Regions from separate parts of the Turicibacter sp. H121 genome, predicted to be linked through region 2. Evidence: riboswitches for the same ligand, from Rfam matches in the RefSeq annotation. Region 2 holds a riboswitch; each other region holds the start of a gene.
The links. Region 2 has a riboswitch for lysine ahead of lysA (diaminopimelate decarboxylase). Riboswitches for the same ligand answer to the same signal wherever they lie in the genome.

Region 1: linked by a shared signal. The riboswitch ahead of AT726_RS00510 (transporter substrate-binding domain-containing protein) and the one ahead of lysA (diaminopimelate decarboxylase) in region 2 are both predicted to bind lysine.
Region 3: linked by a shared signal. The riboswitch ahead of AT726_RS07250 (YfcC family protein) and the one ahead of lysA (diaminopimelate decarboxylase) in region 2 are both predicted to bind lysine.
Region 4: linked by a shared signal. The riboswitch ahead of AT726_RS03290 (Na+/H+ antiporter NhaC family protein) and the one ahead of lysA (diaminopimelate decarboxylase) in region 2 are both predicted to bind lysine.

What each region holds. Positions count from the first base shown of each region.
Region 1 is NZ_CP013476.1:108,614-116,477, forward strand. Features, by position in the region: gene dnaK (molecular chaperone DnaK) at 1-1,681, opposite strand, end outside; gene grpE (nucleotide exchange factor GrpE) at 1,707-2,264, opposite strand; gene hrcA (heat-inducible transcriptional repressor HrcA) at 2,277-3,299, opposite strand; gene trxA (thioredoxin) at 3,507-3,821, opposite strand; partial or broken gene AT726_RS00500 (amino acid ABC transporter ATP-binding protein) at 4,026-4,781, opposite strand; gene AT726_RS00505 (amino acid ABC transporter permease) at 4,787-5,536, opposite strand; gene AT726_RS00510 (transporter substrate-binding domain-containing protein) at 5,550-6,359, opposite strand; lysine riboswitch at 6,439-6,605, opposite strand; gene AT726_RS00515 (endonuclease MutS2) at 6,739-7,864, opposite strand, start outside.
Region 2 is NZ_CP013476.1:1,728,448-1,736,311, forward strand. Features, by position in the region: partial or broken gene AT726_RS08330 (IS256 family transposase) at 27-1,249, opposite strand; lysine riboswitch at 1,513-1,690, shown strand; gene lysA (diaminopimelate decarboxylase) at 1,820-3,115, shown strand; gene AT726_RS08340 (aspartate kinase) at 3,129-4,325, shown strand; gene AT726_RS08345 (M20 metallopeptidase family protein) at 4,340-5,470, shown strand; gene AT726_RS08350 (aspartate-semialdehyde dehydrogenase) at 5,483-6,463, shown strand; gene dapA (4-hydroxy-tetrahydrodipicolinate synthase) at 6,476-7,345, shown strand; gene dapB (4-hydroxy-tetrahydrodipicolinate reductase) at 7,362-7,864, shown strand, end outside.
Region 3 is NZ_CP013476.1:1,503,663-1,511,526, forward strand. Features, by position in the region: gene AT726_RS07225 (cupin domain-containing protein) at 1-3, shown strand, start outside; gene AT726_RS07230 (TolB family protein) at 13-1,221, shown strand; gene nagA (N-acetylglucosamine-6-phosphate deacetylase) at 1,525-2,661, shown strand; gene AT726_RS07240 (transcriptional regulator) at 3,090-4,337, shown strand; gene AT726_RS07245 (hypothetical protein) at 4,434-4,640, shown strand; lysine riboswitch at 5,083-5,257, shown strand; gene AT726_RS07250 (YfcC family protein) at 5,501-6,928, shown strand; gene AT726_RS07255 (M20 family metallopeptidase) at 6,941-7,864, shown strand, end outside.
Region 4 is NZ_CP013476.1:659,078-666,941, reverse strand. Features, by position in the region: gene AT726_RS03290 (Na+/H+ antiporter NhaC family protein) at 453-2,126, opposite strand; lysine riboswitch at 2,186-2,358, opposite strand; gene rlmD (23S rRNA (uracil(1939)-C(5))-methyltransferase RlmD) at 2,546-3,940, shown strand; gene AT726_RS03280 (hypothetical protein) at 4,739-5,389, shown strand; gene AT726_RS03275 (glycoside hydrolase family 2 TIM barrel-domain containing protein) at 5,373-7,864, shown strand, end outside.

The sequences.
Region 1 (7,864 bases), 1.0 Mb from region 2:
GTTCTTCTTTTTTCGCTTTAATTTCATCTACATTTCCTTCGCTTAATGCTTTTTCTAATGCTTCAACACCAGATTCAACATTTGCTTTTTCTTCTGCAGTTACTTCATCCCCTAATTCAGTCACTGATTTTTTAGCTGCGAAGATTAATTGTTCTGCTTCATTGCGAAGTTCTGCTTGCTCTTTGCGTTTAGCATCTGCATCTGCATTTTCTTCAGCTTCACGTACCATGCGATCGATTTCTTCGTCAGTTAATCCTGATCCTGAAGTGATTGTGATACGTTGCTCTTTTTGTGTTCCTAAATCTTTTGCCTTAACATTTACAATACCATTTGCATCGATATCGAATGTTACTTCGATTTGAGGGATTCCGCGTGGTGCTGGTGGGATATCTCCTAATTGGAAGCGTCCTAATGTTTTATTATCGCTTGCCATTGGACGTTCACCTTGTAAAACATGAATATCTACTGCTGGTTGGTTATCTGCTGCAGTTGAGAATACTTGTGATTTTGAAGTTGGGATTGTTGTGTTACGAGGGATTAATACTGTCATAACTTGTCCCATTGTTTCGATACCTAATGATAATGGAGTTACGTCTAATAATAAGATGTCTTTAACGTCACCTTGTAACACTCCACCTTGAATTGCAGCACCCATTGCTACTACTTCATCTGGGTTTACTCCTTTATTAGGTTCTTTTCCTAATTCATTTTTAATCGCTGCTTGAACTGCTGGGATACGAGTTGATCCACCAACTAATAATACTTGATCTAAGTCATTAGCTGTCATTTTTGCATCTTTTAATGCTTGACGAACTGGTCCCATTGTACGTTCTACTAATGGTGCAGTCATCGCATCAAATTGTGCACGAGATAATGTTTTTTCTAAGTGTAAAGGACCTGTGGCATTCATTGAGATAAATGGTAATGAAATTTGGACTGAAGTTACCCCTGATAAGTCTTTTTTCGCTTTTTCAGCTGCATCTTTTAAACGTTGCATTGCCATTTTATCTGCTGATAAATCAACACCAGTTTCTGATTTGAACTCTTTAACTAACCAATCAATAATCACTTGGTCGAAGTCATCTCCACCTAAGCGGTTATCTCCTGCTGTAGCTAATACTTCGAATGTTCCATCTGCTAAATCTAAGATAGATACGTCGAATGTTCCTCCACCTAAATCATATACTAAGATAATTTGTTCTTTATCCGTTTTATCTAATCCGTATGCTAATGCAGCCGCAGTTGGCTCATTAATAATACGTTTTACATCTAAACCAGCGATACGTCCAGCATCTTTTGTCGCTTGACGCTCAGCATCATTAAAGTAAGCAGGTACCGTAATAACAGCTTCTGTTACTGGTTCACCTAAGTAAGCTTCAGCAGTCGCTTTTAAGTTTTGTAAAATAATTGCTGAAATTTCTTGTGGTGTATATTCTTTCCCTTCAACTGTCACTTTGTGGTTTGTTCCCATATGACGTTTGATTGACATAATTGTATTTGGGTTCGTAATTGCCTGACGTTTAGCCACATCACCAACTTGACGTTCTTCACCTTTAAATGAAACAACAGATGGTGTTGTACGAGCTCCTTCTGGATTAGCAATAACCTTTGCCTCTCCACCTTCCATTACAGAAACACATGAGTTTGTTGTTCCTAAGTCGATACCGATAATTTTACCCATAGAGATTCATCCTCCTTAATCTATATTATTCGCTAACTTTTACCATTGATGGTCGGATCACACGATCCTTTAGCTTATATCCTTTTTGTAACTCTTGTAATACCATTCCTGATTCTACACCTTCTACAGCTTCTTGCATCACTGCTTGGTGTACTGTTGGATCAAAAGCGACACCCTCTGCTTCGATTACTTCTACTCCTTCTTGTTTAAGAGCATCTACTAATTGAGCATGGATCATTTTAAATCCTGTTAAAAATGTTTTGGTATTTTCATCTTCAACCGTACTTGATAATGCACGTTCGAAGTTATCAATTGCTGGAATAATATTTGTTACAATTGATTGCGAACGATACTTTACTTCACGTGCACGTTCTTCATTCATACGACGCTTGAAGTTTTCAAGCTCTGCCGCATTACGTAGCAATTGATCTTTTAACTCTTCAATTTGCTGCTTTAAACTTTCAGTTTCAGAGATTGTTTCAGCTGTTTCTGTTGCTTCACACTCTTCTTGGCAGCACGTTGATTCTACAGCTTCCACATTTTCTTCATTTAATTCCTCAACTGATTGGGCATCCTTATTCAATCGTCCCACCTCCTATTTATATAAATCAGACATGATTCGAGCAACTTGTTCAAGAAGTGGAATAATTTTACGATACTCCATTCGGGTCGGACCTAGTACCGCAATTTTACCAAATTCATGATCACTAATCTGATAAGGAACTGTAATTAGCGTACAATTCTCCATCGCTTTAATCTCATTCTCTTGTCCAATTTTAACCGTTAATTGATGGCCGTCTTCCTCGGCTTCTATTACTTTAACAATTTCATCAGCTTCAATCATATTAAATAAATGATACGCTTTATCTAAATCGTTAAATTCAGGTTGTTTTAAAATATTTGACTTCCCACTCAAAATATAATTTTGTTGATTTAATGACTGGGTTAAAAGTTGTAGCATCGCATACATAATTTCTTCTTTATAAGAAATAAAATCATGTAATTGATGTTCAAAACTTTCTGTCAATTTTTCATGAACATGTCCAATGTATTCTCCTACTAATAACTCATTGAGTGCTTTGATAATGCTTTCCATTCTAGTCATATCAATATTAGTTGGAAGAGTAATTGTTCGACTTTCTACATGGCCTTGATCTGTAATCAAAACAAACACCGCTTGACGTTCTGAGATTGGAACAAGTTGAATTTTTTTCACTCGACTATAATCTCTAGAAGGTCCAAGTAAAATCGATGTGTAGTTAGTCAAACTCGATAAGAGCTTCACAGCTTCTTTAATCGTTGTTTCACGTTCAAATTGTTTTTGATCTAACAATTGTCTAAATATTCCTACTTCTGGTGTTGTCTCCATCGGTTCTTGATTTACGATGAAATCTACATAATAGCGATAGCCTTTTTGACTTGGCACGCGACCACTCGATGTATGAGTTTTTTCAATAAATCCCAAATCCTCTAAATCTGCCATATCATTACGAATGGTTGCAGCAGAGAAGTTTAATTCCTCTTTTTTAGAAAGGATTCGCGAACCAACTGGTTGTGCAGTTTGTATGAACTCTTCTACAATTGCCTTTAAAACTAATATTTGACGTTCTGTTAGCAATGTAAACACCTCTTTTAGCACTCATTAACCCTAAGTGCTAATACCATTATATAAAACTCTATTAGCACTGTCAACACTATAGTGCTAATTTTTTTGTTTTTTATCTTTATTATACAAACTCAAATCAGACGTTTTCGAGATAGACGATGGCTGATAATAAAACAAAAGAAGGTACAATGCATAGTGTACCCTCTTTTTAAAATTTCATTATTTATTTGCTTCAATTAATGATAATAATGAGGCTTTAGGTTGGAAACCTACTGTTTGTTGAACTGCTTGTCCATCTTTGAATAAAATTAATGTTGGAATTGACATTACTTTATATTCAGCTGCAACTGCTGGACAGTTATCTACGTTTACTTTAACAATTTTTGCTGTTCCTTCTAACTCTGTTGCTAATTCATCTAAAACTGGTGCAATCATTTTACATGGTCCACACCAATCAGCATAGAAGTCAACTAATACTAATCCACTTGCGATTTCTTGAGCAAATGATTCTTCTGTTGCATGAATGACTGACATGTTCATTCCTCCTTTTATACCCTTTTTCTATACTTTAGTATAGCACATTTCCATGAAATTACAAATAATTTGCACTTTCCCCCATATTATCTCACATTTATCAGAATGTATCCACAAGAGCATGAACTAAAATTTTCAAAAACATGAATTTTATAGATCGTTTCATCATAACTGTCATTAAAAAATATGAACTGAATAACTCTCCTAAAGGCTCTTAGATAAATAACGATGTAAGAATTCTTTTGTACGCTCTTGCGTTGGATTGATGAAGATTTGCTCAGGTGTGCCTTCTTCAGCAATAACCCCTTTATCCATAAAGACCACACGATCACTAACCTCTTTTGCAAACCCCATTTCATGTGTTACCACAATCATCGTTAATCCTTCATCCGCTAACTGTTTCATGACATCTAAGATACCACCAACCATCTCTGGATCGAGTGCACTAGTTGGTTCATCAAACAATAACACTTCTGGATCCATACAAAGGGCTCGCGCAATGGCAACACGTTGCTTTTGTCCTCCTGATAGTTGTGCACTACTACAGTTTGCAAATTACTCCATTCCAACTTTTTTTAAATAAAACATCGCTTTTTCTTTCGCTTCTTCTTTACTTCGTTTTAAAATTTTAGTTTGACCAATCATACAATTTTCCAAAACCGTCTTGTTTTGAAATAAATTAAAGCTTTGAAATACCATTCCCACTTTTGTTCGATGATGATTAATATTAATATTTCCCTTTAAAATATCTTTTCCATGATATAAAATTTCTCCACTATCTGGATTCTCTAATAAATTAATACAACGTAAAAGGGTTGATTTTCCGCTTCCACTTGATCCAATAATTGTAATAACTTCTCCTTTTTTTACATGAAACTCAATGTTATTTAAAACTTCTAAATTCCCAAAATGTTTTTTCAAACGATGGATTTCAATAATATGATTCGCTTCCACTATGATCCTCCTTAGTCAAGCATATTAGGTACAGTTTGTGACGCTGGAAAAGATGTTTTAGGCAGATTCATTCTTTTCTCAATAAATCGCAAAATTTGCGCCGTAATCGTTGTCAACACTAAATAAATCAAACAAGTAATAAAAAATGTTTCTGAATATAACATCGCACTACCAGCTACTGATCGTGATTGAAAGAAAACTTCAATCACCCCAATGACATTTAGCATCGAACTATCTTTGATATTAACGATAAATTCATTTCCGATAGATGGGAATGAATTTTTGATGGCCTGTGGTAAAATAATGTACCTCATGGTTTGCGAGCTCGTCATTCCAATACTACGTGCAGCTTCAATTTGCCCCTTATCAATGGATTGAATCCCAGAACGAATAATCTCCGCCATATAAGCACCCGTATTCACAGAAATAATTACAATCCCTGCTGTCATCGCATCCCACCCAAGGACAGGTCTTAAGGCATAATATAAAAACATTGCTTGCACCATCATCGGCGTTCCTCTAAAGAACCACACATACAACCCCACAATCCAATGTAATACTTTTTTTATAGCCTTAACTCCCATCGAATCACGAGGTTCGATGGCAATGGCACGAATCCCTCCTAAAACAAGACCAATAACTAATCCAAATATTGTTCCCAATAAGGCTAATAATAATGTAATTTTAATCCCATACCAAAATAAATTAAAATTATTTGTAAATAAATCAAAAGCTTTCTCAAAAAAATCAACTTGAAACATCATAAACACCCTCTTACTCTCCTGTTGGCGCTGTTTCGCGTGCAGCATTCATCCATTCCTGACGTGTCGCTTCAGAAATTTGATCTAAAGCAGCTTGTACGTTATTAAAGAAATCTGATCCGCGGCTTCCTTCTTTTAACCCAATTGATACAGATGTATCTACATCAAATCCTTCCCCATCAGCAAAATGAATAATTGTTAAACTTGGATTCGCTTGGACAACTCCTTCGGCAACTGGTAATTCAGCTGTGATTCCATCAGACTCTCCTGCTAATAATGTTTGAACTAATTCAGGATAGCTTGAACGTGGCGTTAAATGATTAACATCTTTGATTTGATCAATGATTTCATCATAATTTGTATTCATTTGTCCGATGACATTAGCTCCACTAAAGTCATTAATTGAAGTGGCATCCACATAGTTTCCATCTTTTTTAACTATCATGACCATTTCAGATTCAAAGTATGGTGTTGTAAAGTCAATTCCTTGTTCACGCTCTTCATTCGCTGTCATCCCTGCAATAATGGCATGAATTTCCCCTGATTGAAGTGCTGGCTGTAATCCATCCCAATCTAATTTTTTAACGACTAATTCTTTCCCCAGCGTATCTGCAATTTGTGAGGCCACTCGTATATCATAACCATCACATAATCCCGCTCCACCAATTGAAACAGCTGTTTCCGTTTCCTTATCTGTTTGCCAGTTAAATGGAGCATAATTACACTCCATTCCTACAATAAATTGATCCTCTGAATTTGTTCCGTTTGCTCCACACCCAACTAACAACGAACCTAATGCTAAAACTCCAATAAATTTTTTCATATCAATTTTTCTCCCCTTTTGATTTTCTTCAACAAAAAAAGTCGTGCTATTAAACACGACTTACCTTTTTAAAGTCCGCTTGATTAATAGCTCCTCTTCATTTCTGAAGGAGTGTTACAGGTATTCCCTGCAACCCCAAGCTAGGCATCTGCCAATGCTAGCTTTCGGCGATGATTACCTTTCCTATCTTTCACTGTCTGCCGACTCCAGATAATACTCTGATGCACCGCTACCTCTATACGATTTTTCTTGTCTAAATGTAATATACCACTTTTTAACATAAACCTCAAGTATTTATAGGAAATTTTTGGATTATTTTATAAAGTAACTTCATAATCTGGTACGAAAAAAGACATAGGGTACCCTATGTCTTTAATTATTATTTTAACTCAACCACAGTTGCTCCTGTACCACCTTCACCAGCACCACCGAATCTAAATGAAGCAACATGTTTGTTTTTCTTTAAATATTTATGAACCCCTTGGCGAAGAGCTCCCGTTCCATGACCATGGATGATTGTCACGGTTTGATAGCCGGCTAACAATACTTCATCCATATATTTATCTAAACGTAACATTGCATCCTCGTAGCGTTCACCGCGTAAATCTAATTGAATGCCAACATTTGTGTTACGTTTATGAATCATTTTACCTTTGCCTGAATCTTTTTTCTTCACTGATTTACGTAAATATTCTAAATCGTCTTCTTTAATGTTTACTTTCATCATTCCAAGTTGAACCATCCAGTCACCATTTTTTGTTTTCTCAATGAGTTCTCCTTGACGATTTAATGAAAGTACCATGACTTCATCTCCTGCTTTTAGTGGAGCCTTATTACGTGCTTTACGTTTAAACTGCTCTGCTTGTTTGGCTTCTGATTTTTTAAGCGACGTTAGTTTTTCTGTTAGTTCATGATCTTTAATACTTAAGTCAGCCATTTTCTTTGCTTGACGTAAATCCGCTACAATTTGTTCTGCCTCTTCTTTTGCCTGACGGATATTTTCAAAAGCTTCCTTTTTAATCTCTTCTAAGACACGTTCTCGTTCAGCTTCAAACTTTGCAATCTTACGTTCATAATCAAGACGCATCGCTTCTACTTCTTGATTTTGTTTTTGTAATAATTGAATTTCATGATCTAATTCTAAACCACGATCTTCTAATTTCGTAATTAAATCAGTCATTTCCGTACGTTCTGTTTCAACGTACGCATGAGCTGTTGTTAAAATCGCTTCTTTTAACCCTAAACGTTTTGAAATTTCAAACGCGTTTGAACGACCTGGTACCCCAACTAATAAACGATAGGTTGGCGATAATGTTTCAATATTAAACTCCACTGACGCATTAATGACATCATCATTTTCATACGCATAAGCTTTTAACTCCGGATAATGAGAAGTCGCAATAGTTCTTGCACCACGAACCTTCACATAATCTAAAATAGAAATAGCTAAAGAAGCTCCTTCTTTTGGATCGGTCCCTGCCCCTAACTCATCAAATAAAATTAAG
Region 2 (7,864 bases):
TAAGTGTGTAAACTAATTTTTAAAAATTATAGATAGGGCTTTAAACGATCTGGATATAAGATTAATATTTGATTTAAAATTTGACTCCAATTTGAGATTTGACGTTGCCATTTCTTAGTGACTTCCATGGTTTGAAGATAGATTAATTTCATAACAGACATTTCATTTGGAAAAGCTCCTTTTCCTTTTAGAACTTTCTTAATTGGCTGTTGTAGCTTTCGATGGCGTTCGTGGTATAAATCATTTTTCTAATTTCTTTAGGGAAATTAAACAGTTGATAAACCTCTTTGATGTTATTTTCCCAAACCATAACGGCTAAAGGCACAATGGAACTCCATTTATTTTTAAAGGTCTCAAAGGCTTGTTCTGCTACTGATCGATTAATCGCTTGATAGATTTGTTTTAAATCATAACAGAATGATTTTCTATCTTGATAAGAAACAAATTTCGTTGATTGTCGGATTAAATGAACTAAACAACGTTGAACGAGGGCATGAGGAAAAACAGCTTGAATGGCCTGTTTAAAGCCACTTAAACCATCCACACAGGCAATACAAATATCTTGCACTCCACGAGCCTTTAATTCATCTAATAAACTCATCCAATAAGAGGCACTTTCTGCTTCTCCGATAGAGAGGCTTAAAACATCTTTGCGACCATCTAAAGACACACCTATGATACAGTAAACTGCTTTGTTTGAGGCACTCATTCCATCACGCACTTTGACATGAAGCGCATCTAAATAAATGATAGGATAAACAGGCTCTAAAGGCCGTTGTTGCCAATCTTGAATCAGTGGAATCACTTTATCAGTTACAGCAGAGATCGTTTCATGTGACGTTTCAAAGCCATAAATCTCTGCTAATGTTTTAGAAATATCACGCGTTGATAAACCTTTAGCATAAAGCGATAGAATCTTTTCTTCAATTCCGATGACATTGGTTTGACGTTTAGGCACGATTTGAGGTTCAAATGAACCTTGCCGATCTCTGGGAGTCTGAATCGTTGTTTCACCAAGACGCGTTTGAATGGTTTTAGATTGACGTCCATTTCGTGCATTTGAAGTTGATTTATTACGAAAATCATATCGGCTATATCCTAGATGTTGATCTAATTCAGCTTCTAATGCTTGTTCAATAAAGCCTCCAAACATGTCTAATAAAACAGCTTCAATATCACTAGCAGATTTAATGTTGTATTCATCTTGGAGGAGATTAAATAATTGGTTCATCGTAGCTTTTCTTGTCATAAATAATAAACTCCTTTGAAATAGTTAACTTATTATGGTAACTGTTCTAAGAGTTTACACACTTTATCTTACACCCTCGGGTTAGTAATAAATAATTAATTAAAACTGAAATGTACCGTATAAATTTATTAGGTATTGAATATAGTTTTAATTGTAGAGTTAGTGAAATATTAGGTTAAATGATTTGAATATACTAAGTTTGTTTGAATTTATTCGCAAATAATGGAAAATATTTTAAAATGATTAATAACTTAATAAAAAATAATTAAGGTAGAGGCTGCGGTTCTTAAGAGTATTCATAATGAGGTAAGCGCAATGAAGTATGAAGAAAGGAATAACCGCCGAAGGCTATAACTGAAGCTTTAAGGTTATAGACCTGGGGGTGTATAGAAGATATGCATCACTGTCACAAATGCAAATTTGTGTTGAGCTACATTTAAGAAATAGAGACTATCCTGTTATCATCTATTTTAGGATAGTATTTTTCGAAGCTCCCTTAGTATGATTCAAATGAGGGAGCTTTTATTTGTAAATGTGAGCCTCTTTATGACGAAAAGGAAGGACGACAAAATGAAATTACAAGGAACGATGTCAGTAAAAAATGATGAACTTTATATCGGAGGAATTAGTTGTTTAGAACTTGCTAAGACGTATCAAACCCCTTTATATGTCTTTGATGAACAACTTGCTCGAGAGAATTGCCGCGAATATGTGAAACATTTCAAAGTGAAAGAACATCGAAATCGAGTCGCTTATGCTGGGAAGGCCTTTTTACCCCTTCATATGTGTCAACTCATTAAAGAAGAAGGATTATATTTAGATGTGGTATCTGGTGGGGAATTATACACGGCGCATAAAGCTCAGTTCCCAATGGAAAATGTACTGTTTCACGGAAATAATAAGACCATTGATGAAATTAAAATGGGTCTTGAGTTAGGAGTAGGTCGATTTGTTGTTGATAACTATTATGAACTTGATTTGCTAGAACAGTTCTGTAAAGAAAGAGGCACATCGCAAGCGATTTATTTGAGAATTACACCTGGTATAGAAGCACATACACATGATTATATAAAAACGGGACAAATTGATTCGAAATTTGGATTTACTTTGACTAATGGGGATTTATATGAGTGTTTAGCCAGTTTTCATCGATATGATCATCTACAACTGGTTGGATTACATGCACATATTGGATCACAAATTTTTGATGTAGAACCTTTTTTAGATGAAGTAGATATTATGATGAATTTAGTTAAGGAGATTAAGGAAACATACGGCATTGAAATTAGAGAAGTTGATTTAGGAGGAGGAGTTGGCGTTTATTATACGAAAAATGATCAACCAAAAACCATTCAACAATTTTGTGAAGCCATGATTGAAAAAGTAGAAAAATCTTGTCAGAAATTAGGGATTAACGTACCGACATTAATCGTTGAACCAGGACGTTCCATTGTCGCAAATGCTGGAAGTACGCTATATACAGTTGGATCGATGAAAGATATTAAAGATGTTCGAACCTATGTCAGTGTAGATGGTGGAATGACTGATAATATCAGACCTTCGTTATATCAAGCACGTTATGAGTGTGCGATTGTGAATAAAATGAGAACAGGGGATCAAAAGCAAGTAACGATCGCAGGAAAATGTTGTGAAAGTGGTGATATTCTTATCACAGATGTTGATATTAAGGGTATTGAAACAGGTGATATCTTGATTATTGCCTCAACCGGTGCGTATGGATATTCGATGTCATCAAATTATAACAAGATTCCGAAGGCTGCGGTTGTTTCGGTTCAAAATGGAAAAAGTCGAGTGATTTGTAAACGACAAACGTTAGAGGAATTACTAGCTTTAGAAGTTTTATAGGGGGAATGAGAATATGGGGATTTTGGTTCATAAGTATGGTGGGACATCAGTTGGAACAACTGAGAAGATTAAACGGATTGCAAAACGAGTCATTGCGGAAAAGGAAAAGGGAAATGATATGGTGGTTGTCGTATCGGCGATGGGGAAAACGACGGATTATTTAGTGGAGATGTCAAAAGAGATTGCGATAAATCCCAATAAACGAGAAATGGATTTGATTTTATCCACTGGAGAACAAGTGTCCATTGCGTTGTTGTCGATGGCCTTTCAGGAATTTGGATATGACGCTATTGCTCTAACTGGGTTTCAAGCTGGAATTAAAACATATGGACCGCATACTAAAAATAAAATTTTGGATATTGATGATGAGAAAATTAAGAATTATTTAAAAGAAGGGAAAGTTGTGGTTGTTGCTGGGTTTCAAGGGGTGAATGAAAATGGTGATATTACAACACTTGGTCGAGGAGGGTCAGATACAACAGCAGTTGCTATAGCAGCGAAACTTGGTTGTCCATGTCATATTTATACAGATGTTGATGGCATTTATTCCGTCGATCCACGACTGTATAAAGAGGCGAAAAAACTTGATGTTATTAGTTATGAAGAGATGATGGAGATGGCAAGCCTTGGTGCAGGTGTGATGGAACCACGTGCTATTGAAATTGGATGTAAATATAATATTCCAATTTATGTAGCTTCAAGTATAAATGATGTGGGTGGAACTTATATTAAGGAGTATGATGAGAAAATGGAAGGGAATATAGTAACGGGGTTAAGTGTTTGTGATGATATTTTAATGGTAACAGTTAGTCATATTTTATATAACTTAGATCATGTTGCGACTTTATTTGAAAAACTAGCGATTGAAAATGTAAATGTGGATATGATTAGTCAAACAGCACCAGTTGATGGGTATATTAATGTTTCTTTTACTGCACCAAAAGATGATTTATTTATAATTGAAAAGGTGATGAGGGATTTAGAGGGTAAAGTTGAGATTAGTATAGAGAATGAAATTACAAAAATTTCAGTCGTTGGAATTGGAATGAGAAATCAAAGTGGAGTAAGTGGTCGCCTATTTAGAATTTTAGCGGATAACGAGATTTCCTTTAGGCAAGTGACAACATCAGAAATTAGTATTTCGTATACAATTGATAAAAAAGATAAAGAAAAAGCAGTTCGCGCCTTATCGAATGAGTTGAATTTGTAAAGGGGGAACGGCGTATGGATTTAAAAGAAATTTTAACAATGCATCGAGAGTATTTACATCAAATTCCCGAACTTGGATTTTGTGAGTTTAAAACATCAGCATATTTAAAAGAACAATTAGAACTTTTAGGATACAAGGTTGAATCAACCGCAAAAACAGGATTGTTAGCTTATCGAAAAGGTGAAAGTGATGAATGTATTGCTTTTCGCTCAGATATGGATGGATTGAGTTTAGCAGAAGAGACTGGCGTTGCATTTACATCTAAACATCAGGGAAAAATGCATGGATGTGGTCATGATGGTCACATGGCTATTTTACTTGGATTTGCGACTCATTTATCAAAGATTGAACCGTTAAAAAAGAGCGTATTATTCATTTTACAACCGGCAGAAGAAGGTCCAGGTGGAGCTGAGGTTATTATCAAAGAAGGAGTATTAAAAAAATATAAGGTGAAGTTTATATTTGGTCTACATTTATATCCAGAGATTGAGGAAGGAAAGTTTGGGCTTCGATCAGGTGTGATGACAGCTCAAACTGGAGAGGTTGATATTGTCATTCAAGGTCAAGGGGGGCATGGGGCGATTCCTCATAAAGCAAATGATGCGCTCATTATAATGGCTCAGTTAATCAATAGTTATCAAAGCATTGTGAGTCGAAATTTGAATCCAATTGATGGGGGCGTTCTTACCATTGGTACGATTCATGGTGGAGAGCGTCGAAATATTATTGCTGAAAAAGTAGAACTGACAGGAACGATTCGCGCATTTAGTGAAGAAGTTTATGAAACGATTAAGCGACGTATTGTAGAGATCAATACTGGACTTGAGACGATGTTTAATGCCAAAGTAAAGACGCAATTTATTGATATGTATCCATGTATTGTGAATGATAAATCATTATTTGAGTTAGTGTGTCACTCAACACTCGGTGAGAAAATGATTGAAATTGATCCGATGATGATTGCAGAAGATTTCTCTTATTATCAAAAAGAGGTTCCAGGATTATTCTTTATGCTAGGATCTCGTAATGATGCGCTTGGTTTTACAAATCCACTGCATCATTCGAAATTTAATTTTAGTGACAATGTTTTATTAAATGGCGTTGAACTGTATGATGAAATGTGTCGTTTATTAAATGTTTATTAGGGAGTGTGTAAAATGAATGGGATTAATGTTGCAATTGTAGGGGCTACTGGTTTAGTGGGACAAACCTTTTTAAAAGTACTTGAGGAACGAAATTTTCCAATTAAGGAGTTATATTGCTTTGCATCAAGTCGCTCAGCTGGAAAAACGATTGAGTTTAAAGGAAAAACTTATGTTGTTGAAGAATTAACAGAACAATCTTTTGATCGAGAAATTGATATTGCTTTATTTTCAGCAGGCGGTGGAATTAGTAAGAAGTTTGCTCCGATTGCGGCTAGTAAAGGAGTACGAGTAGTAGATAATTCTAGCGCTTGGCGCATGGAAGCCGAAATTCCACTTATTGTACCAGAGGTGAATCCTCATGTTTTAAGTCATAATGACTACATTATTTCGAATCCAAATTGTTCAACGATTCAATCCGTCGTTCCATTAAAAGTGTTACATGAGGCATTTGGAATTAAACGCATTGTGTATTCGACTTATCAGGCTGTATCTGGCTCAGGGGTGAAGGGGCTTCATGATTTAGAAGCGGGAACAACTGAGTTTTATCCGTATCCGATTGTTGGAAATTGCTTACCCCATATCGATGTATTTTTAGATAATGGGTACACAAAAGAAGAAGTTAAAATGATTGAGGAAACGAAAAAAATTTTAGGAGATCAAAATATTAAAGTAACAGCAACAACAGTACGAGTGCCTGTTAAGTATGGACATTCTGTTTCGATGAATTTGGAGTTTGAGCGTGAGTTTGAGTTAGAAGAGGTTTATAGGCTACTACAAAGCGTGGATGGCTTAGTAGTACATGGTCACGAAAATTCGCTCGATTATCCAATGCCTATTGATGTTGAAGGGCATAATGAAGTTCATGTTGGCCGAATTAGACGTGATTTTAGTGTCGATTCAGGTTTAAATTTATGGGTGGTTGCCGATAACATTAGAAAAGGTGCAGCAACGAATACCGTTCAGATTGCTGAATTACTGTTAGATTATTTGTAGGAGATGGGAAAGATGTTTAGTGGATCAGGAGTAGCGATTATAACACCATTTAAAAATGATCGAGTTGATTATGAAAAATTACGAGAACTGCTAGAGTGGCAAATTGCTAATGAGACAGATGCGATTATTATTTGTGGAACAACGGGTGAATCTGCAACGATGAGTGATGCTGAACGAAAATCGGTTATTAAGTTCACGGTTGAGGTTGTTAATAAACGGATTCCTGTCATTGCAGGAAGTGGAAGTAATAATGCTGCGTATGCGGTTGAATTGAGTCAATATTGTGAATCGGTTGGTGTCGATGGCTTGTTAGTTGTAACGCCTTATTATAATAAAGCAACAGAGAAGGGGCTTTTGAATTATTATGAGTTGATTGCAAGTCATGTCAATTTACCAATTATTTTATATAATGTGCCGGGACGTACAGGGGTAAATTTAACACCAAAGATGGTTGCAAAGTTAGCAAAGATTTCGAATATTATTGGGATTAAGGAAGCAAGTGGTGATATTTCACAAGTGGCCGAAATAGCTCGCTTATGTGGAACAGATTTTTCAATTTATAGTGGAAATGATGATATCATTATTCCAGTTTTATCACTTGGTGGAAAAGGAGTAATTTCAGTTTTAGCGAATATTTTACCAAAAGTTACACATGATTTAGTAAGTAGCTATTTAGAGGGCGAAGTAAATAAAGCACGTGATTTACAACTAAGTGTGAATGGACTTGTGCATACTTTATTTATTGAGGTAAATCCAATTCCAGTTAAAACAGCCATGAATCTCATGGGGATGAATGTAGGAAACCTCCGCCTTCCTTTAACAGAAATGGCAGCAGAAAATTTAGCAATTTTACAAGACGAACTAACGAAGTACGGATTATAGCACGAGGTGATATCAGATGTTGAATGTAGGTCTAAGTGGATGTAATGGAACGATGGGACGAATCATCCATGATTTATTATTAGAACAAGAAAATGTTCAAGTCGTTTTTGGGATTGATATTGAGCCGGAACGCTATGAGAATGATTATCCAGTATTCACAGATCCATATGAAATTAATGTAGATTGTGATGTGATTATTGATTTTTCAAAGCCAGAAAATATTGATCATTTATTAGATTATTGTGTGAATCATGAGACAGCAGTTGTGATTGCTACGACTGGACTTAGCGAAGCACAGGAAGCCAAAATTATTGAAGCTTCGCATAAGATTCCAATCTTCCGTTCAAGTAATACATCACTTGGAGTCAATGTATTGCTTGACTTAGTAAAAACAGCAACGCGTTTATTGAATGATAACTTTGATATTGAGGTTATTGAAAAGCATCATAATAAAAAGGTGGACGCCCCAAGCGGAACAGCTTTTATGATTGCTAACTCAATTAATGAGGAGCTTAATCA
Region 3 (7,864 bases), 220 kb from region 2:
TAAGTTGCTATCATGAAAAAAGTTATTTTATTATTCATTTTATTTATGCTACCATCCACTTCCGTCTTCGCTGCTTCTTCAGTTGTGGCGATTAAAGAGAACGAAATTGTGGCGATTCATTTGGAGCAAAATAATAAAGTAATAACTTTGAATAAAGGTGAGGATTTTTTCAATCCTAAAATCTTTGATAATAAACAGTTTGTTGCTTACCAAGATTTAAAATCAAACGTCTATCTATCAAAGTTAAATGATCCATTTGATACAATATTTCAAATGTCTGATGTTAAGTCGTACACTTTATATGGTAATAACCTTATCTTCTCTAAATCAGAAGGTGGCATATTTTTATACGATATGAGTAAAAACAAAGTCATCTCTTTAATTGAGAAGTCAAAGTATTATTATGATGAATTAACGATTAATTCTCAAGGACTTTTATTTGCGAAGAAATATCTAATTCGAGAATACTCACCTTTAGGAATCATTCAATATGATTTAAATAAGAAAACGGAGTCTTTAATTATTGATTATATTCCCATTACAAAAGACGACATTGGAATGGACCCTTCTATTGCTAAATTATCGACAAATGGTGAGCTGTTATATATCTGGTGTGAACCTAATTCAGCTTCGCAACGAATGGATGGTGTTCCATTATGTGTTTATGATGTGAAGACAAAAGAGTTTAAAACGTTTAATCAAATTAAGATGTTGGTGTATCCCGATAATTTAGCCATTCATCCAACTAACGATGATCTCATTGCAGTTATTAATGGAACATGGCGTATGATGAATGAGAATAAGCAGTTACAATTATTTAATCCGATGAATGAGCAAATCGAGAATATAACAAAACCAGGTATCGTAGCCATGAGTCCATCCTTTTCACAGGACGGAACGAGGCTCTATTATTCAGCTGGTATAGAAGTGAAAGATCAATATACTACCTTTGTACCAGGAAGCAATCAAATTTACGTGTATGATTTAAACACGAAAAAGACCGAGAAGCTAACCAATGATCTAACTGGTTTTGATTTCTATCCACAAGAAATTGAAAATGAAGAATTACTATTTTTAAGATTTGATAAAGATCACCAGTTAAGTTTAGTGAGAAGAGAAAATAAGGGTGAGGAAAGTATTATTCTAACTAACCTATTAACGACTAATTTTGAAGTCTATGGCCACCTAGATAGCTATCAAATTTTGAGTGTTAAATACTAAATTGATGGAATAAAAAAAGACTTTTCACGCATTAAAATAGCTAGAAAAGTCTTTTTTACTACTTGAAAAATATCATTTTCAACTATAGTTTAGTTATAGAACAATCTTGTTCGTAAAGGAACGGAATAAAAAATGTTAAGCAGTTCTTTTCCTAAATAAAGAAAGGAATTTATCACAGGGTGACTATCATCAATAAATCATTATCGATTAATCGCAGAAAAAACAGTCATGGAAGATATGATAGGTGTAATAATGAGAATTTTGAGTTTGGTTTAAACAAAGATCAATAGGATGAGGTGGCGTATGAAAGCAATTATTAATGGGAAATTAGTAACATTAAATGGGGTTATTGAAAATAAAGTTTTAGTTTTTAATGAAACAATTCAGCATATTCAAACAGAAGTGCCAATCGATTGTGAGGTGATTGATGCTAAGGGGATGTATATTGCTCCAGGATTAATCGATGTTCATGTCCATGGAAGCTGCGGAGCAGATACGATGGATCAAACAACGGAAGCGATTAAATTAATGAGTACGGGTATTGCTAAGAATGGGGTAACATCATTTTTGCCAACAACGATGACGATGAGTCCTAAAGATATTTATGGTGCTTTAAATGTGATTCGTGAATGTATGGAACAATCACTAAATGGGGCGAAAGTATTAGGTGCTCACATGGAAGGCCCCTTTATCAATAGGATTTATAAAGGGGCTCAACCGGAACAATATGTTATTAAACCGAGTTATGAATTTATCAAAGACTATACAGATGTGATTAGATTAGTTTCATATGCACCTGAAATGGATGAAGATTATTCATTCACAAAAGATGTGAAAGAAAAAACAGATATTATGTTGTCGATTGGACATACAAATGCAACATATGACCAAGCCAAAGAAGCCTTTTCTTTAGGATGTTCACATGTGACACATTTATTTAATGCAATGACACCATTAAATCATCGTGAGCCAGGTGTAGTCGGAGCCTCTTTAACTAGTGATGTTTTTACTGAGTTAATCGCTGACACGATTCATGTGAATAAACAATTGTTTCAATTCGTATTAGACAATAAAGGAAAAGAAAAGATTGTTTTAATTACAGATAGTATGCGCGGGGGATGCATGAAGGATGGGCAATATGATCTTGGTGGACAGCGGGTAGTTGTTAAAGATGGAGCTGCCCGATTAGAAAGTGGAAACTTAGCGGGAAGTGTCTTAACATTAAACAAAGCCATCTATAACTTCTTGCAAAATACAAATGCTACTATTGCCGAAGTTATTCACATGGCTTCATTAAATCCAGCGACATCGATTGGAGTTTGCAATCGTAAAGGAAGTTTAGAAATCGGAAAAGATGCAGATATTGCAATCTTTGATGAGGAAATGAATTGTTACTTATCCATCGTTGAAGGTCGCGAGGTGTATAACCAACTTGATTAAAATATAAGCTCCCATAAGTTTTTTACATCGTAAAAACTTTTAAAGCCCTAGCAATTGAGGAATAGATTTCTTTCAGAAATCGCTAGGTGATCCAAACCCTGCCAATGGAGGATACGTTTTGTCGGGAGATGTCAGGCTCGCTTCAGACTATAGTCTGTCTTGGACGCCATAAATATCAAACATTTAGATTGCTATAGGAAATATTTCTGTATATATAGTAAAAGTAAATATGTGGGATGGTATCAATTGATAATACAATTATTCAAGAATATAACAGCTTTGTTAGATGGGTGGGTTTAAAATTTATTGAATACTCGAAAAGTATTAACATTTAAATGAGTGGTAAAATAAATGGAAAAAAGTTATAATTATGGATTGGATTAGTTTTTAATCTAATAAGAGTATCATTATAGTTTAGGTGTGATAAAATGTTTTTAACAATAGGAGAAAAGATCCGTCAGGCAAGAGAGAAGTATGGGTTGAAGCAGATTGCATTTGAGTCTTATGGATTCTCACGTAATTATATTAGTATGATTGAGACAGAGAAGCGCTCCTTAAATGAAAATATGTTAAGAAATGTTTATGATGCAATTTGTGAATTGAGTAATTGTCACTATCAACAATACTATTCCTATAATGAGTTTATAAAATCACCTGTTGAACAAGCAAGAGAATGGTTAGAGCAGCATTGTAATCTTCAAGATGCCTTAAATCAATATGAAACTTTTAATAAGATTGCATCGGATTTTGATTTAATTGAATATAAAATTAAAATAGAAACATTACTTGGATTACACTATGTTAAAAATGATGAGTTATTAGCAGCTAATGTTCATTTATTAAAGGCAATCGGCTACTGTATCCAGGTTACTAAAAATCCTGCTTCTTTATATGAAGTAGTAGGAACTAATTATATTACATTAGGGCAATATCAAGAAGCTATTTCTATCTTACAACTGTCTATTAATTGTCAGGAGGGTGATAGGGGGAGAAACATTAATCGCATTCGATATTACATTTCTCTTTGTTATTTAAATCAAGCCAAGTATGAAAAAAGTTTAGAGTGGATTATTCCTGTATTAGAACAAAATGAATATCTACAGCCTAAAGCGGCAGCGTATTTAATTAAATCGACCATTTTAAAAAGACAAGGTCGAGATGAGTTAGGAAGAGAGTTACTACTCGAATTGATTAATAATCCTTTTTATGAAGACTATTTGGGTTATGCTTATCATAATTTAGGCTATAGCTTTAAAGACTCAGGACTATATCAACAAGCACTTGATTGTTTAAAGATAGCACTCCCTCTCCGTGAAACAGTTAAGCAACGCTCGATTACCAAATGTTTGATGGGCGAAGTTTATTTTAGAATAGGCAATTATGAAAAAGCTCATAGTCTATTAGTCGAGGTTAAAGATATTATTTTTCATAAAGGTTCTTTTGAACAACAAGAGGCGACTTTAGAGTGGGGATTAGATTTATATTGGGAAACTCAAGACTTTGAATCCATGTTGATTTTGTTAGAGGATATTCAAAAATTAGTTGATAAAGAGATATTAGATGAGTTTATTTATACGAAATTTCAAAATCGATTATATAAAAGGATTATGGATGATGTTCTTGGTCAACAGAAAGATTTAAATGAATACCGTATTTTACTTGATGCTATTACGTAAAAGGTCACAGATTTTTTAATAAATCTGTGACCTTTTTTTCTTTATTATACAATAAATAACTACTTATAATAGTTATGGAAACAGGAGGACGTAGTAGTGAATAAATTCAACGATTATCAAATGCATCGGATGATTTATTTATTACGATTATCATTTTGTATCGATCAAAAGAATAAGTACATTCCGGATACGAAAGTAAATGATACTCCGAATAACTCAACTAATAATAAAATTAGTTTAGAAGATTATCCAATTGACTTAGTCAATTTAGATGAAATCTTGGAAGAATCACATCATATTTGAAATGTCTTACAAATAAAATCGATATAAAATAAGTTTCTATATCTATCATTAATTAGGGAGAGTGTTATGCACTCTAATTAAGGTTAGTGTCGTTCATCATTACAAGGGTACGTAGAAAGCTGTTGTTAGGGGTAGCAACAGCTTTTTATGTTTCATTAAAAATATTCAAAAAAATAAAGCCTTAAATCATCATGAATACACATTAATATTTAAAAAATAAACGAAATAGTCTTCTTTTAAACTATATGATTATAAAATAGAGAATGATAAAACAAGCATCAAACAATAAAATGCTAATTTCGACATTATATGGTATTTATAACTAATTTATATAAAATTTTAATGTTTTAATAATAAAAAATAAGTGTTTCTTATACTATTTAATAAAAAAATGTTGTTTTTGAGTATAAAATAAGATAAGATGACATTGTAAATTAAATAGGTTTTAGATAGAGGTGCGGTAATTAAGAGTACTATCGAAGAGTGAAGATGTTGACGCGATAGGAAAGGGATTCTCGCCGAAGTCTATAACTGATACTTTAAGGTTATAGAGCTGGTGTTAAGTAGAAGATATTTAACATTGTCACAATTTATTATTGTGGAGGGCTATCATTCCGGATTTAAATCATCCTAACTTAGTACGGTTATATGATAAAAGTCTTGAGAATGGCCTCAGGACTTTTTGAATGTTTTGATTAGAGTCGTCCCAATAATCGTGGAGAGCTATCATTTGAGAATCGGAAATAAGGATGATCTATTGTTCTTTTCTGAAGGTCTTGAGTGAATGGCTCAAGGCTTTTTTTATTTGCCTCTTTCAACTAAACACTATTTAAAATTTAAAATAAGAGGGAGAAAAAAATATGCTTAGTTTAAGAAAACCAAGAGTTGATGGTAAAGAGGAGACAAAAGAATTTAAAGTCCCTCATACTTTAGTCATTGTTACATTTATTTTAGTTATCGTAGCATTAGCAACATGGATTTTACCTGCAGGAACATATGAGCGTATCGTCAATGATGCAGGGAAAACAGTCGTTGTTGATGGTTCATTCGCTTATGTTGATCAAACCCCTCAAGGATTATTTAGTGTATTACAAGCCCCAATTCATGGAATTGTAGGAGCGGCAGAAATTATTGCTTTCTTATTTGTAGTTAGCGGATCAATTGCAATTATTACAAAAACACGTGCTATTGATGCTGGAATTACAAATGCCGTTAAATCATTTAAAGGAAAAGAAATGTTAATGATTCCGGTTATTATGGGATTATTCTCATTAGGTGGGGCCATCTTCGGAATGACGGAAGAAGCTATTCCATTTATTGCGATGCTTATTCCTTTATGTTTAGCCTTAGGATACGATAGTATTATGGCGATGGCAATTTCTTATATGGGATGTATTGTTGGATTCGCAACAGCCATGTTAAATCCATTCTCGGTAGGAATTGCTCAAAGTATCGCACAGGTGCCAGCAGGAACAGGGGTTGGATTCCGCACAATTATCTGGGCCGTTACAACAGTGGCTTCAATTTTATATTTAATGTGGTATGGACGCCGTATTAAACGTAATCCACAATTAAGTCCAGTTTACGAAATTGATCAGGTACGTCGTCAGGAGTTAGAAGACGCAGAATCTGAACATTTACCATTCACACTCAAACATAAAGTTATTTTAGCATCTATCTTAGTATGTTTAGCTGCTATCGTTATAGGTGTTTTACAATTTGGATTTGGAATTCCGGAAATTGCGGCTATTTTCTTTGCAACGGGAATTATCTGTGGATTCATTGGGCGTTTAAGTTTAGATGATATGGCCAATTCATTCATTCACGGAGCAAAAGATATGATTAGTGCAGCAGTAGTGGTTGGATTTGCACGTGCAATTGTTATCATTGCTCAAGACGGACAAATTATTGATACGATTCTTTATAACTTATCAAACTTCATTGGACAATTGCCATCGTTAGTTGCTGGATATGTGATGTTCTTTGTTCAAATGTTTATCAATTTCTTTATCTCATCGGGATCAGGACAAGCTGCTTTAACGATGCCAATCATGGCACCGCTTGGTGAGTTAGTTGGTATTACACCACAAACTTCAATTTTAATTTTCCAATTTGGTGATGGATTCTCAAATGCTATCTTCCCAACAAGTGCTGTTTTAATGGCTTGTTTAGGTGTAGCGGGAATTCCATGGGCAAAATGGATTAAATGGGTTTGGCCAGTTCAATTAATTTTTGGTGGATTAGCAATTATCTTTATTACAATTGCCATCTTAATGGGATGGTCATAAGGAGACAGTATAATGAAAAAAGAATTATTATCAATCGGGGAATCATTAAAAGAACGTTTAGTAGACATGAATCGCTTTATTCATGATAATCCGGAATTAGGGAATCAAGAATACAAAGCAGTTGAAAAATTAACAACCTTTTTAAAAGAACATGATTTCGAAATTAAATGCCCAGTGGCAGGGTTAGACACTGCATTTGAGGCTGTATACGATAGTGGGAAACCAGGTTTATCAGTGGCATACCTTTGTGAATACGATGCCTTACCTGAATTAGGACATGGATGCGGTCATAATATGATTGGTGTAATCAGTGCCGGGGCTGGAGTTGCCTTAAGTAAAGTTATCGATGAAATCGGTGGAAAAGTCTATGTGTTCGGGACACCTGCCGAAGAAACAAATGGAGCAAAAGTGACTATGACAGAAGCTGGACTGTTTAACAAGATGGATGCTGTTATGATGGTGCACCCTTCGGGATTCACGACAGAAAGTGGAACATCTTTAGCGATGGAAGCTTTACAGTTTGATTATACAGGTCGTCCATCTCATGCAGCTGCATCTCCTGAAAACGGGATTAATGCTTTAAATGCAGTGATTCAATTATTTAATGGAGTAGATGCTTTACGTCAGCATGTGACACCAGATGTAAGAATGCATGGAATTATTACTAATGGTGGGGTTGCTGCTAATATTGTACCTGAACATGCAACAGCACAGTTTTATATCCGCGCAGCAACTAAAGAATATTTAGCAGTTGTTAAGGAAAAAGTGTTAGGTATTGCTCAAGGGGCTGCTTTAATGACAGGAGCAACTTTAGAAGTAAGCAACTATGAGTTATCATATGATGATTTAAAAACAAATGCTGTGCTTTCAGAAACATTTAACGAAAACCTTCGTTCATTAGGAATTACAGAGATTCATAAACATCGTAAAGGAACA
Region 4 (7,864 bases), 1.1 Mb from region 2:
GTATAACCATTAAAGGTGAACTGTATAAAATGACTTTAATAGGATGATAATCATCCCACAGTTATTATCGAAGTCCCCATAAAAATGGCCTGGATTTTAGAAGATAATTTATTAATATTTAAAATAATGAAAAAATTTTCGCATTTTTGTTTAGGATTTTGAATGGGTGCCTATAATGAGGGTGTGTAGAGATAACCTCCCAAGTTAATAGTCTTTCATGGTGGGACTATACTTTGAGTTTGTACTTGAAGTTCTCTATTTACCAATACAGAAGTCTTATGTATTTATCATCTTGATGCTAAATACATATAATGTAGACTTTCTTCTCCAATTCTCTCAACCTCTCTTTAATATAGAAAAAAGGAACTAAGATGCAGTTTCCCCTCTGCACTTAGTTCCTTTTGTTATCTATAATTATTTTTTCCACCTTTGATTTTGTTTTGGAAGCGACCTTATTCTTGGATAGCTTCCGATTTGTTTTGTGATTTTGCATAAAAGATTGTAGCGATGAAGCCAATGATGATGATGAGATAGGCAATCATTAAACTTTCAGTCATTCCAAATGCGATGTATGCGAGTGAAGCGATACAAGCTGATAAAAGGGCGTATGCTAACTGAGAGTTAAAGTGAGCACCTAAATCACAACCTGATCCTGTTGCTGATAAAAGGGTTGTATCTGAAATAGGTGAGGCATGATCTCCAAAGATAGCACCTGATAAAACAGCAGCCATCACTGGAATCATTAAATTCATATCAATCGCCGCTGCGACTGAACCAGCAATTGGAAGTAAGATTCCAAATGATCCCCATGACGTTCCTGTTGCGAAAGCCATGAAGCTTGCGACAATGAACATTACAACTGGGATGAAGTTTGGATTAATGTTCGCTGATGTAATGACAGAGGCTAAGTAGCCACCCGCATCTAACGCACTAACTAACTCACAAATTGCCCATGCTAATAATAAAACGATAATGGCTCCAACCATTGACTTCATCCCTGAGAAGAAGGCTTTGACATATTGGTTCTGCGTGACTTCACCACTTATAACATGACGATATGCCATTGCCATTGAGACGATTAATCCCGCTGCTCCACCAAAGCGAAGCGCTGTTGATAGGTTGATGTTATCTAAGATTGCAAAGAATAAATTGAAGTCTGATGCGTTATTCATTGCGCCTACATAGCCAGTATACACCATCGTTAACACCGTCACGACGATTAAGGTCAAGATTGGGACGATTAAATCCCACACTGTTCCTTTTGATGACTCCACGTCGCCTCCGTGAGCGTTTGCCACTTCAGCACTCGTAAGAGAACTATCATTCCCATTGATCGTATCCGTCTCGTATTTTTTCATGAGTCCAAGATTTAAATTGTATTTAATGACAATGAAGACCATGATAACTGAGACAATCACATAGAAATGATAAGGAATCGTCATTAAGAAAGCAGAGAACGTATTGTACGTCGCACCTGTACTTGCAAAAATAACTGCCATCGATCCCATCACTCCAGTCGCCCAACTTGAAATCGGTGAGATCACACAGATTGGTGCTGACGTTGAATCGACAATGTAAGCTAGTCGCGCTCGTGAAATTTTTTGTTGCTGAGCTAACGGTTTTGAGACATTTCCGACAACTAGGGCATTAAAGTAGTCATCAACAAAAATTAAAATTCCTAAAATGGCAGACGTATATTGAACGCCTTCACGCGTTTTAACGCGTTTGATAATCGCTTTTGTAAACGCAGACGCTCCGCCTGATAAGACGATGTAAGCTGTAATGGCCCCAAGTGCAAGTAAGAAGAAAATAATCGACAGGTTCCAATCGTTTAAAAAGCCGATTAATCCATCTTTTTCAAAAATAAGTCCACTAAACGTTGAGACAAGCGTTTCAACCGTTTGAATGAGATTGAAATTGGCTAAAATAAAAGCAGCCGAAATGGCACCAATCCCGAGTGATAATACGACACGGCGCGTAAAAATAACAAGGGCAATCGTAAGTAGTGCCGGAATTAACGCATAAATGGTTCCAATCATATAAATCATCTCCTCAATTGTTAGTGCAATTGAATAAGAAGCTGTTCTTTTGATAAAGAAAAAAGAGCCATGCAGAGTTAAACTCATACATGGCTCTAAAAAGTCTAAGGTTATTAGACGATAGATGACAAGTATTATTTAACTCTCCGATCATTAGTCCTCCACTACAATTGTAGTGACAGTGTTAAATTTATTCAACATAACACCAGCACAAGTTTGGTTGACACAAACAAGACTTCGGCGTGGACACCTTTTAGAATTTGTCATCGACGTCACTCTCGAAATTCCTACTCATTGGACACGCACCTCTAACTCATCAAAGAGAACAAGAGACATATTCAATTAAGCCTATTTTAGCATCTTTTATAAAAAAGTCAAGCATTGGCCACCAAAATAATCAAATCAATATGTGAAAGTTATTATGAAATATAGGGATTTCGATGTAAAATGACAGGGAATGTGGTAAGATAAAGGATAGCTTAACAAAGCATTGGAGGTTTTAATAGATGAATATGTCACCTTTAAAGGTTGGTCAAGAATTTTTAGTGACGATTAAACGCATCGGAATTAACGGTGAGGGAATCGGATATTATAAAAAACAAGCGGTCTTTATTCCAGGAACGTTAGTGGGTGAAGAAGTGGTTGCGACTTGTACGCGTGTGGCAGGTGGTTACGCGGAAGCGGAACTGGTACGTGTGAAACGTAAATCAAAGCACCGTGTGCAACCAGCATGTGAAGTTTATGGACAATGTGGTGGATGTCAATTACAGCATATGTCTTATCAAGAGCAACTTCGTATTAAACGTGACGCGGTTTCACAAGCGATTGAACGTTATACGAATTTAGATCCTGAAGAATGTGATATCCGTCCAACTATCGGAATGAAAGATCCATATAACTACCGCAATCGCGCTCAAATGCCAGTTGGATATGACGAAGATGGGGTTATGGTTGGATTCTATAGCATGAATTCACGTGAATTAGTCAATGTGACAGATTGTGATGTTCAATATGAAGAAATTAACACAGTGATCAATCATGCGGTTGATTTATTAGATGATTACAAAGTGTTCGCTTACGCACCTAAAACGAAAAAAGGAACAGCACGCTACATCGTCGTTCGTCGTGGATTCAAAACAGGTGAGGTTCAGGTGACGTTCGTATTTGCTAATAACGAGTTCAGAAAAATGAATGCTTTAGCGAAAGACTTAATGAAATATTGCCCAGATGTTAAATCGGTCTATTTAAATATTAACAACGAAGATACGCATGAAATCTTCGGAAAAGAAATGAAGCACATCGCTGGAGAAAAATTCATTTCAGATGAATTAGGACGCTTCAAGTTCAACTTATCTCCACGCGCGTTCTATCAGTTAAACCCAGAACAAACGATTAAATTATACAACCAAGTCAAATATGCAGCTGCTTTAAAAGGAAACGAAAAAGTGGTTGATGCTTACTGTGGTGTTGGAACAATCGGTCAATGGGTTGCAGATAAAGCAAGTGAAGTACGTGGGGTGGATATTACACGTCAAGCGATTGCGGATGCGAAAGAAAATGCAAAATTAAATGGCTTAACAAATACATACTATGCCGTTGGTAAAGCAGAACAAATCGTACCGAAATGGGCGAATGAAGGATTTAAACCAGATGTCGTGATTGTGGATCCTCCTCGTACAGGATTAGGAACTGAGCTAATCGAGATGTTAAAACGTGTGCAACCAAAAACGATTGTGTATGTGTCATGTAATCCATCGACGTTAGCTAAGAATTTAAAAGAATTAACGAAGAAATATCGTGTGGACTATATTCAACCAGTGGATATGTTCCCACAAACATCTCATGTTGAGGCTGTTGTGCGCTTAGTTCGCCAAGACCGCCCAGCTAAAAAACAACGCTAATCATTTAGACAGTATCTTTAAGATGCTGTCTTTTTTTATACTAAGATGCACAGGGAGGGTATCAGGTCAAGTGGCTAGCGTTGTACGTTGGTGGGCAAGAAATTAAAATAATAAAAAAGTGTAAGGCAACTTGAGTGGTGAGGATTCGTCAGATGGGCCGTACCTATTAGTAGTGAGTAAACTCGCTATTAATCCCATGTCCTCACCCTCCCATTAGTTGCCTTAATTTTATTTTGAAACCTCTTTGGAGAAATGAAGATAGACTAGCACTCTTGAGGGGATCATAGTTAGAAAGTTGCATCATCGGATACTATAGAACCTATTTTTAGGATGTGAATGAGTAGATTGACTAAATGAAAAATCGTTTTATGAATTATTCACTATATTTTAATGTGATTATTAGGATATATCTCAAGGTATGGATACAATCTTGAATTAAGGAGAGTTAAATAATAAAATGTTTTATTTTTAGGTAAATATCGATGCTTCAAAATATTAATTTTGTTAGCTATGGTCAATAAATAATTTATTGGAATTTTGATGATAAAACTCATTCTCAATAAATATCAACAGTTTGTTAATACAGATAGTACCAAAAAAGATTTAGTTAAAAAGAAGAAATTGATAATTATTCATTATCGATTAAAATTTCGTTAGAATAAAACTGATTTATAGGGAGATTTAAATAAATTATTGACGGACTTTTTGTATAAATGAATTTAATATTTACTTTTTGTAGAAAAAATAGGGGAAAATGGTATAATTGTATATGCATTAAGAGAAATGGGAGGTAGGAGAGTGTTAAAAAAAATCTTAAATTTATTTATTGCATTAAGCTTAATTATTTCATCGACTAATATTGTAGCTTTAGCAGGAGTACAAAGTGAATATTCTATTGATGAAATAAACCAGGTTCTTGAAACTGAGGACATGGAGGGGAAAGAGACGGAAGTAGAGGAAGTAGAATCTGAAGGAACAGAATCGGAGGAAGTAGAATCTGAAGGAACAGAATCTGAAGGAACAGAATCAGAGAAAGTAGAATCTGAAGGAACAGAATCAGAGGAAGTAGAATCTGAAGGAACAGAATCAGAGGAAGTAGAATCTGAAGGAACAGAATCAGAGGAAGTAGAATCTGAAGGAACAGAATCAGAGGAAGTAGAATCTGAAGGAACAGAATCAGAGGAAGTAGAATCTGAAGGAACAGAATCGGAGGAAGTAGAATCTGAAGATACAGATATAGAGGCATTTAACTTAGATGATGATATTTTGGATGAAAATAAGATTTATGAACCCAAAAGTATTATTAATATAAATAAAGGATGGAGTTTTACAAAACAAGGAAAAACTACTTTGGTGAATTTACCACATTCTTGGGAGTATACTCATCCAACTATGTCATATATTCCACAAATGAATCAGATGACAGCGACTTATGAAAAAAGTTATTGATATTACAGGCTATGATTCAAAAAATTTATTTTTAAAATTCTATGGTTCAAATAAGAAAACAAAAGTATACGTTGATAATGTAGAGGTTGCAACTCATATTGGTGGTTTCTCAACATTTATTGTTGATATTACAGACTATGTTAATGGTAATAGCGCATTAATTAAGGTAGAAGTGACGAATTTAGATACTGATACAATTCCAATTAATACTGATTTTACACATTGGGCAGGTATTTATAGAGATGTTGAATTAGTCATAACTGATGATATCTATATTTCTACTGAAGATTATGGCAGTAGTGGGATTTATTTAGATACTAATGTTGATTTAAAAAGTAATACTGCGACACTAGCTCCAAAAATTGCATTATCACATTCAATTTCATCTAGTAAGAATGTTCTTGTTAGAGCAACATTAAAAGATACTGGTGGAAGAGTAGTTACAAAGACTGAATTACAACAAACATTAAATGGAAAAGTAGAAAATGATTATGTCTTTTTACCTGAAGTAATTGTAACTAATCCACATTTATGGCAAGGTGTAGATGATCCATATCTATATACTGTAGTTGTTGATGTATTAGATATGGCAGGAAATATTATTGATTCAGAAACACAGCGTATTGGTTTTAGAACTTTTGAATTTAAAGATGATGGATTTTATTTAAATGGTGTTAAATATAAATTAAATGGTGTAGGATTCCATCAGGATCGTAAAGGATATGGAAATGCTGTCTCTAAACAATCTAAAAAAGAAGATTTATTAATGATTCGAGAAATGGGAGCTAATGCTATTCGAACTGCGCATTATCCTCATGAACAGTATGTTTATGATTTAGCTGATGAAATGGGATTCATTGTATGGAATGAAATACCTTTCTATTTAATTATGGCTGATACGGAAGAGTTTAGAGAGACAACAAAACAGCAATTAATAGAAATGATTAGACAAGGCTATAATCATCCATCTATTGTATTCTGGGGAATTCAAAATGAAGTAAATACTAATCCATCATATGCACAGTTTGGATCACAATTTGATGTTTCGGTTGAAACGCTTTCTAAATTTATGAGAGAGCTTGCTGCTTTAGCAAAGTCAGAAGATAGTTCACGTTTAGTGGCACAAGCGCATATTAGTGGAGAAGACAAAGCTCGAGAGTCAGCTAATTGGACCATTAATTCTGATATAGATATTACAGGTTTTAATATTTATGCAGGGTGGTATAGTAATCTTAGCAGTGGGGCAACATTAATTGGAGCAAATAGCATTGGTAATTCATTAATGAGTATGTATAATAAATATTCTTCAATTTTAGCTAGTAATGGACCTATTATTCTTTCTGAATATGGAGCAGGAGCAAATATAAATCAGCATGCTGAAATGAATGAAAACTTTATATGGACGTCAACAAGCTCTAAAGGGGATTTCCATCCAGAGGAGTATCAAAGTTTTGTTCATGAAGCTGTCTTAAATAAATTAAATCAAATGGATAATTTAGGAGTTGCTTTTGCATGGGCGATGTTTGATTTCTCAAGTTATAGAAATGAAGGTGGACAAGAGCGATTAAATGATAAAGGATTAGTAACATATGATCGTCAGACTAAGAAGGATGCCTTTTATCTTTATAAAGCTAATTGGAATAAAGAAGACGAGTTTGTCTATATTACAAGTCGTCGATTTACCGAGAGAACTACAAATACCACAGATGTAAAAGTTTATTCGAATGCGAATAATGTTACGCTAACTGTTAATGGAAAAGACTATGGTATGGGAACGAAACAACAAGATGGTGTTTTTGTTTGGAAAAATGTCAAGCTTTCAGAAGCGAATACAGTCGTTGCCACTGCATACGATAGTAATAATAATAAGTTAGTCGATGAAGTCAAATGGAATACAAATGTGAAACCTTCAGGATGGAATTTTGAAGATGGTCATTGGTATTATATTGATGAAATTGGAGCCCCTAAAACTGGATGGTTAAAAGATGGATCAAAATGGTATTATTTAAATGATTCAGGAGCAATGCAAACTGGGTGGTTAAAAGATGGATCAAAATGGTATTATTTAAATGGTTCAGGTCAAATGCAAACCGGATGGTTAAAAGTTGGGAATAAATGGTACTATTTAAATGATTCAGGAGCAATGCAAACCGGATGGTTAAAAGATGGATCAAAATGGTATTATTTAAATGATTCAGGTCAAATGCAAACCGGATGGTTAAAAGTTGGGAATAAATGGTACTATTTAAATGATTCAGGAGCAATGCAAACCGGATGGTTAAAAGATGGATCAAAATGGTATTATTTAAATGATTCAGGAGCAATGCAGACCGGATGGTTAAAAGATGGATCAAAATGGTACTATCTAAACAACTCAGGAGCAATACAGACCGGATGGTTAAAAGATGGATCAAAGTGGTATTATTTAAAATCAAATGGAGCAATGTCAACTGGATGGGAAAAAGTTGATGGAAC